One region of the Butyricicoccus sp. AM27-36 genome, then DNA from elsewhere that is predicted to be linked to it. Evidence: riboswitches for the same ligand, from Rfam matches in the RefSeq annotation. Region 1 holds a riboswitch; the other holds the start of a gene.
The links. A riboswitch is a leader RNA that binds a small molecule or an ion and turns the genes downstream of it on or off. The one in region 1 is predicted to bind thiamine pyrophosphate.
Positions count from the first base shown of each region.

Region 1 (3,411 bases):
GGGCACTTTGTGGCAGAGCGAGAACGGGGTATGCGCACTGATTGCTGCCGGATGGCGAAATGGAGAACTGCATTTGCATTATCGCACAGATGGTTCGCTGACGCTGGATAATCACGCAGATTTTTCGACCTTGCACCTTGCGGACGGCACGGAACGGATGTGCGAATACACGGTATCCTACAAGGATTTTGACAATGATATTGATTACACAGAGTACGTTTTCCCGATGGCATACGAGGATGTTGCCGGCTGTACACTTACCGGTGATATCTACACCGCAAGCGACCTGATGGACGGCAACTGGGCGGTATCCTTCCGGCTAACGCAGTAACGCAAAAATGAGGACATATCCGGCAGATATGTCCTCATTTTTTATCCGTTTTATCCTTTTTCTTCACCGAATGCGCGAACATGACTGATTTATCACCGAATTTCTGCCGCAGCGCGTCAACCGTCTGGTCGAGCTTATGCTGACGGTCGCGCTTCTGGATATCCTCGGTGGCGTCAAACAGCGAAAGCTGCTCGCACGACTGATTTTCCGGCAGCAGATTGGCTGCCGTGACCGAGAGCAGGCGCACCGGCTTGTCCATCGGCCAATGTCCGAGCAGCAGCTGCATGGACAGGTCGATGAGCGCACGCGTGGAATTGGTCGGCCGCTCAAGCGTTATTTGACGCGAGCGGTTGTGAAATTCCGGGTCGCGGATGCCGAGCTGCACGGTCTGGCACACCATGCCGCGCTTTCGCAAACGTCTGCCGACATTGTCGCACAGCGCCGTGATGCCCATGCGGCATTCGTCCGCGCCGAGCAGATTGTGCGCGAACGTCATGCTGTTGCCGACCGATTTGACTTCTCGTTCCGCGTAAAACGAGCGCACAGGCTCATCGTCCTCGCCTCTGGCGTAACGCAGCAGAAGATCGCCGTTTTTGCCCAGAATGCTGTGGATAAACGCCGGATCACAGGCGGCAAGCTCGCCGATCGTGCGTACGCCCAGTCGGTTCAGCCGGTCGCTGGCGCGTTTGCCGACATACAGGAGCGTGTTCGCGGGCAAGGACCACACGCGCTGCTTGAAATTTTCGCGCGAAAAGACCGTCGTGCCATCCGGCTTTTTGTAATCGCTGCCGAGCTTGGCGAACGCGCGGTTGAACGACACGCCGACCGAGATGGTCAGTCCGACCTCCTCGCGCATGCGGCGGCGCAGCTCGTCCGCGATATGCTCGCCGGAGCCGAACAGGTGCATCGAGCCGGTGACATCAAGGAAGGATTCGTCAATGCCGAACGGATCGACAAGATCGGTGTACTGCAGGTACAACTCGTTGCATTTGCGCGAAAACTTCACATATTCGCTCCGGTGCGGTGCTACCAGCCGTAAATCCGGGCATTTTCGTTTCGCCTGCCAGATGGTCTCGGCGGTCTGTACGCCGAAGGCTTTGGCCTTCTCGTTCTTGGCGAGAATGATGCCGTGGCGGCTCTCCGGATCACCGCAGACCGCGGTCGGACCATCGGCGAGCGACGGGTCGAGCAGCGTTTCCACACTCGCGAAAAACGAGTTACAGTCGCAGTGCAGAATGGTTCTGTCCATCGGTCATCATCTCCTTTCGAACGAATGTTTGCATTGTATAACTGCATTATATCCGAAAAAAATGTGCTTGACAAGTGGGAGAATGAGGTGCATACTGTATTTGCAAGCAAGGGTGCCGTGATGAGCGGCTGAGAGGGCGAGAGCCTAACCTTTTGAACCTGTTGGTTAGCACCATCGTAGGGAAGCTGTCGCATATACTTGAAATTTTAATGCTCCGGTTTTACCGAATGGTGAAACCGGAGCATTTTTTCTTGCGGAAAAGAGGATATTTGCATGAAAGTTAACGGAAAAGACCGAGTAGTGCCCGCAGAGGGCACCGTACTGGGTCTGCTGAATGAGCTGGGTCACGACCCGCAGCGTGTGGCTGTCGAGAAGAACGGCACCATCATTCCGCGCGCGCAGTTCGCGGAAGAGAAGTTGACCGATGCAGACCATCTGGAAGTCGTATGCTTCGTGGGCGGCGGCTGATACCCTTCGCACCAAACCACAGTTTGGTGCGAAGGGGACATACTGCGTAAAACGCGGATATATCCCAAAGAAATTTGCGCGCCGCGAGCGGTACACACATTTTTTACTGGTATGAAAACCGAGATACATGCTCCCGGTTTTCATAGAAATTGCAATGCAATTTCTTTCCGATTAAATGCACGCTGCGCGTGATTACAGGAGAAAAATCATGATTTTAACCAAAGAACAACTGCATGACGCACTGGTGGAACGCCACGGCGCGGATATTCAGGCTAAGCTGGACAAGGCGTGTGTCGGCATTGCGGGTCTGGGCGGGCTTGGCTCCAACCTTGCGATTTTTCTGGCGCGGCTGGGTGTCGGTCATCTCATCCTCGTGGATTTCGATGTGGTGGATATCACCAACCTCAACCGTCAGCATTACACGATGAAAGACCTTGGCATCCCGAAAACGCTCGCGCTTGTCGAGCAGCTTGAGGCCATCAATCCGTATCTCACCTACGAGACTTACACCGAGCGGGTCGTTCCGTCCAACGTGGAGCGGCTGTTCTCCGGCTGTGATGTGGTCGTGGAGGCGTTCGACAAGCCGGATCAGAAGGCTATGCTGCTCGAGAATCTGCTTACCAGACTGCCGGAAAAGCCGGTCGTGTCGGGCAGCGGCATGGCAGGCTACGGCTCAGCGAACCTGATCAAGACCGAAAAACGCTTCGGCCATGTGTACCTCTGCGGCGACGGTACAAGCGATGTAGCCGACGGTCTCGGTCTGATGGCGCCGCGCGTAGCGGTCTGCTCGGCACACGAGGGAACCATGGTGCTGCGTCTGCTCATTGGCGAAACGGAGCCGTAAATAGAAAATGGAGAACGGAAGCCGCAGCTTTCATTCTCCACTCTCCATTATTCTTTCGGCTGATCGGAACCGCAGTGCGCGCATTTCACGGCCTTGATTGGAATTTCGCTGCAGCAGAACGGGCAGACCTTGGTGGTCGGCTCTGCGGGTGCTTCCGGCTTTTTGCCGAGCGCAGTCAGCTTATTGACCGCTTTGAGCAGACAGAACAGCACGAACGCCATGATCAAAAAGTTGATGATCGAGGTGATGAATGCACCGTAGCGCAGCTCCACACCGCCGAGATTCAGCACGAAACCGCTTAAATCGGTGCCGCCGAACAGGCCGAGGATCGGGTTGATAAGGTTTTCGGTCAGCGAGGTGACAATGCTGGTGAACGCACCGCCGATGATAACACCGATCGCCATGTCCATCACGTTGCCGCGCAGCGCGAAGGCTTTGAATTCTTCGATAAACCTTTTCACTTTTACGTTCCCCTTTCTTATTTATACTATCAGTTTACACATTTCCCTTAAATGGGGC
Region 1 covers NZ_QUJR01000002.1:234,692-238,102, forward strand. Annotated here, with positions in the region: gene DW724_RS04750 (hypothetical protein) at 1-331, shown strand, start outside; gene dinB (DNA polymerase IV) at 366-1,580, opposite strand; TPP riboswitch at 1,679-1,781, shown strand; gene thiS (sulfur carrier protein ThiS) at 1,854-2,048, shown strand; gene thiF (sulfur carrier protein ThiS adenylyltransferase ThiF) at 2,257-2,892, shown strand; gene mscL (large conductance mechanosensitive channel protein MscL) at 2,940-3,353, opposite strand.

Region 2 (3,411 bases), on a different contig from region 1:
CCGCCACTGCCGGGCTGACGGTGGAGGAATATGTTGCCTCTGACTATGAGGCCCCGGCGCAGCCCAACTTTTCCATCTACCAAGTGCCGCCCGGCCCGGAGGGGCGCGACTTCCGCTATCGTTCCTATGAGGAATTGCAGGCGGATGGGCTTTCGGTGGACAGGAAGAATTACCAGCTTATCTACTCCGCGCCGCTGGACAAGGACATCACACTGGACGAGATTTACCGCCGCTTCAACATGGAACATCCCGCCGATTACAAGGGACATTCCCTCTCGATGGGGGATATTGTGGTGTTCCGGCAGGATGGAAAACAGACCGCCTACTATGTGGACGAGGGGGCCGACTACCGGCAGGTGCCGGAGTTTTTCGCCCAGCCGGAAAAGCAGCTCACGCCGGACGAGTGCATGACCGGCGAACAAATCCAGACGCCGAGAGGCCGTTTCTATCTGACCGACAGGAGCCGGGAACAGATGGAGGCCGCCGGGTATGGATTCCACCACCAGTCGGAGGACGGCAGGTATCTTATTATGGCAAACGGCACAAGAGCCTTTGCCATCCCCGCCCAGCCAGAAAGCCATATCAAGACGGCGGAAATGTCCACCGAGCAGAACTACAACATGATCGACGGCATGATGAACAACGCCCCGTCTATGGAGGAACTGGAAGCAAGGGCAAAAGCCGGGGAACAGATTTCCCTTTTGGATGTGGCCGAGGCAACCAAGGCGGAGGCCAAAAAGCCCAAGCAGACCCAAAAGACAACGCAGAAACAAAAGAAGCCGTCCATCCGGGCGCAGCTTGCCGCCGCCAAGGAGGAGCAGAAAAAGAAGCCCCCGGCGCGGGAAAAATCAAAAGAAATGGAGGTATGAGGAATGTATTTCACCGTGGAAGAAGAAAACCTGATCTGTCTGTACCACAACGCCGACCGCCGCAGGACGGCGGCAAATCTCCGGGCAGCTTTGCCGGACATGGACAAGGAAATGGCAGCGCTGGCCTGCCAGACCGCCGATAAGTTGGACACCATGAGTGACGCCGACTTTGCGGCGCAGCGGTTCCACTTCACAGACGAATAAGCAAAACGCCGGGCGCGGAGGTGTCAAAGCCTCTGCGTCCGGCGCTTCTTTTTTGTCCATTTTTCCGCATTTAGAACCCCGTTTTGAGGGGAACAGGATAACTTTATCCACCTGCCTGCCGACCATGCGGAAAAACCCTTGATTTCCGTGGACTTTTATCGCCCTAAATGCGTAGACTTGACTTTTGGGGACTTCTTAACTATAATAATACTCAAGCAGGGGGACTACCTTGTAGTTGAGAAGGTTAAAACCTGACCCTTTGAACCTGTTGGCTAATACCAACGCAGGGAGCTGAAGAATACAGATTCGTATTTTTTGGACATTCTCTGTTTTGGGAATGTCCTTTTTTAATTGAATAAGATATGATATGTGTTTGCGAGGGAACTGAACAAGTTGAAAAAGGTAAGACCTGACCTCTGGACCTGTCGGCTAATACCGGCGTAGGGAAGCAATTTCTTACGCTCGTATTGCGTCTGAAAGAGCTTCTAATTGTTTTAGAGGCTCTATTTTTTTATCTTAGGAGGATCAAACATGGCATTTATGAAAGACATCTTAACCCACAACATCCCCATTTGGGAAGAATGTGCAGCTACCCCATTTGTGCAGGAAGTGCAAACTGGAAAGCTACCTCTTGAAAAATTCAAGAGATATATGATTCAGGATAGTATCTATCTGAAAAACTATGCCCGCATATACGGAAAGGCAATTTTTCATGCTGCTACATTAAGAGAAATTCAGCTTTACTACTCCATGCTGAACTTTGTAAATGATACGGAATCGGAAGTGCGGCTGGATTATCTAAAGCAATTTTGCATAACAGATGATGATATTGAACTGATCGCCCCTTTGCCTGAAAATCAAAATTACATTGATTTCATGTTTGAGATTGCGTCACATGGAAAGAATGAAGAAATTTTAATGGCGGTTCTTCCCTGTATGCTAAGTTACAGCTATATATTCCGCAAATTGGCGGCTGTTCCTACAAGCAGACAGTCAAGATATTGGGACTTTATCAAAGATTATGCGGATGAACAATATGCAGAAAGCTGCAAAGAATGGTCTGCTTTTGCAGAGCATAAATGTGCCGGGTTATCAGTAGCAAATAAAAAGTATCTGGCTGATATTTTTGAAAAAGCAAGTTTGTTAGAGCTTGCTTTTTGGAAGATGGCCTATCGGAACGAGAGAATGGAGGAAAATGCAAAATGAAAAAAGTATTGTCCATTGCCGGATCAGATTGCAGCGGAGGTGCAGGTATTCAGGCTGATTTGAAAACTTTTTCTGCTCACGGTGTATTTGGAATGAGTGTTATTGTTTCTGTTGTTGCAGAGAACACCAGCCGTGTTATCGACATCCAAGATATTACCCCGGATATGATTGAAAAACAGATTGACGCCGTATTTGAAGATATTGAAGTGGACGCAGTAAAAATCGGTATGCTTTCTACACCAGAATGTATGAAAGCGGTGGCAAAGAAACTATTACAATATAAGCCCCAAAATGTCGTAATCGACCCGGTTATGTATGCCAAAAATGGCTGCCCATTGATGAATCCTACGGCGGTTTCCACCTTGATAGACACAGTAATTCCACTGGCCGATGTACTTACTCCGAATATTCCAGAGGCAGAGAAAATAGCGGATATGCAGATTTCCACAGTTTCAGATATGGAGGCTGCCGCAAGAAAAATATATGCCATGGGTTGTAAGGCGATTGTTGTCAAGGGTGGACATCATATAGGAAATGCTGTTGATGTCCTATTTGATGGAGAAAATTTCTACCATTTTGAAACATCCCGCATTGATACGAAAAATACTCATGGGACAGGCTGTACCTTTTCTTCTGCAATCGCTTCCCAGCTTGCAAAGGGAAAAAGTGTTCCGCTTGCAGTCGAATCTGCAAAGGCTTATGTCACAATGGCAATCGAACACTCTCTTGCGATTGGAAAAGGCTGTGGCCCGACGCACCATTTCTACGAATTGTATCAGCATGGTTTATCTAAAGAATAGGCAGGTGCAAAATGAACTTTGATTATACACTTTATCTTGTTACTGATCGTCAACTAATGAGCTGCGATAGCCTGACAGAAGCGGTAGAACAGGCAATTTTAGGAGGCTGCACAATGATACAACTCCGAGAAAAAGAATTGTCCTCATTAGAATTTTACAATCAGGCTGTTGCCGTGAAACAGGTTACGGATAAATACCATATTCCCCTTATCATAAACGACCGGATAGATATTGCAATGGCTGTGCAGGCTACGGGGGTACATATTGGACAGCATGATTTACCTGCGGCTGCCGTCCGCAAAGTAATTGGGGAAAATATGCTGTTGGGAGTA
Region 2 covers NZ_QUJR01000005.1:90,625-94,035, reverse strand. Annotated here, with positions in the region: gene DW724_RS08325 (LPD25 domain-containing protein) at 1-869, shown strand, start outside; gene DW724_RS08320 (transposon-transfer assisting family protein) at 873-1,073, shown strand; TPP riboswitch at 1,281-1,380, shown strand; gene DW724_RS08315 (TenA family protein) at 1,605-2,279, shown strand; gene thiD (bifunctional hydroxymethylpyrimidine kinase/phosphomethylpyrimidine kinase) at 2,276-3,079, shown strand; gene thiE (thiamine phosphate synthase) at 3,091-3,411, shown strand, end outside.
Region 2: linked by a shared signal. The riboswitch ahead of DW724_RS08315 (TenA family protein) and the one ahead of thiS (sulfur carrier protein ThiS) in region 1 are both predicted to bind thiamine pyrophosphate.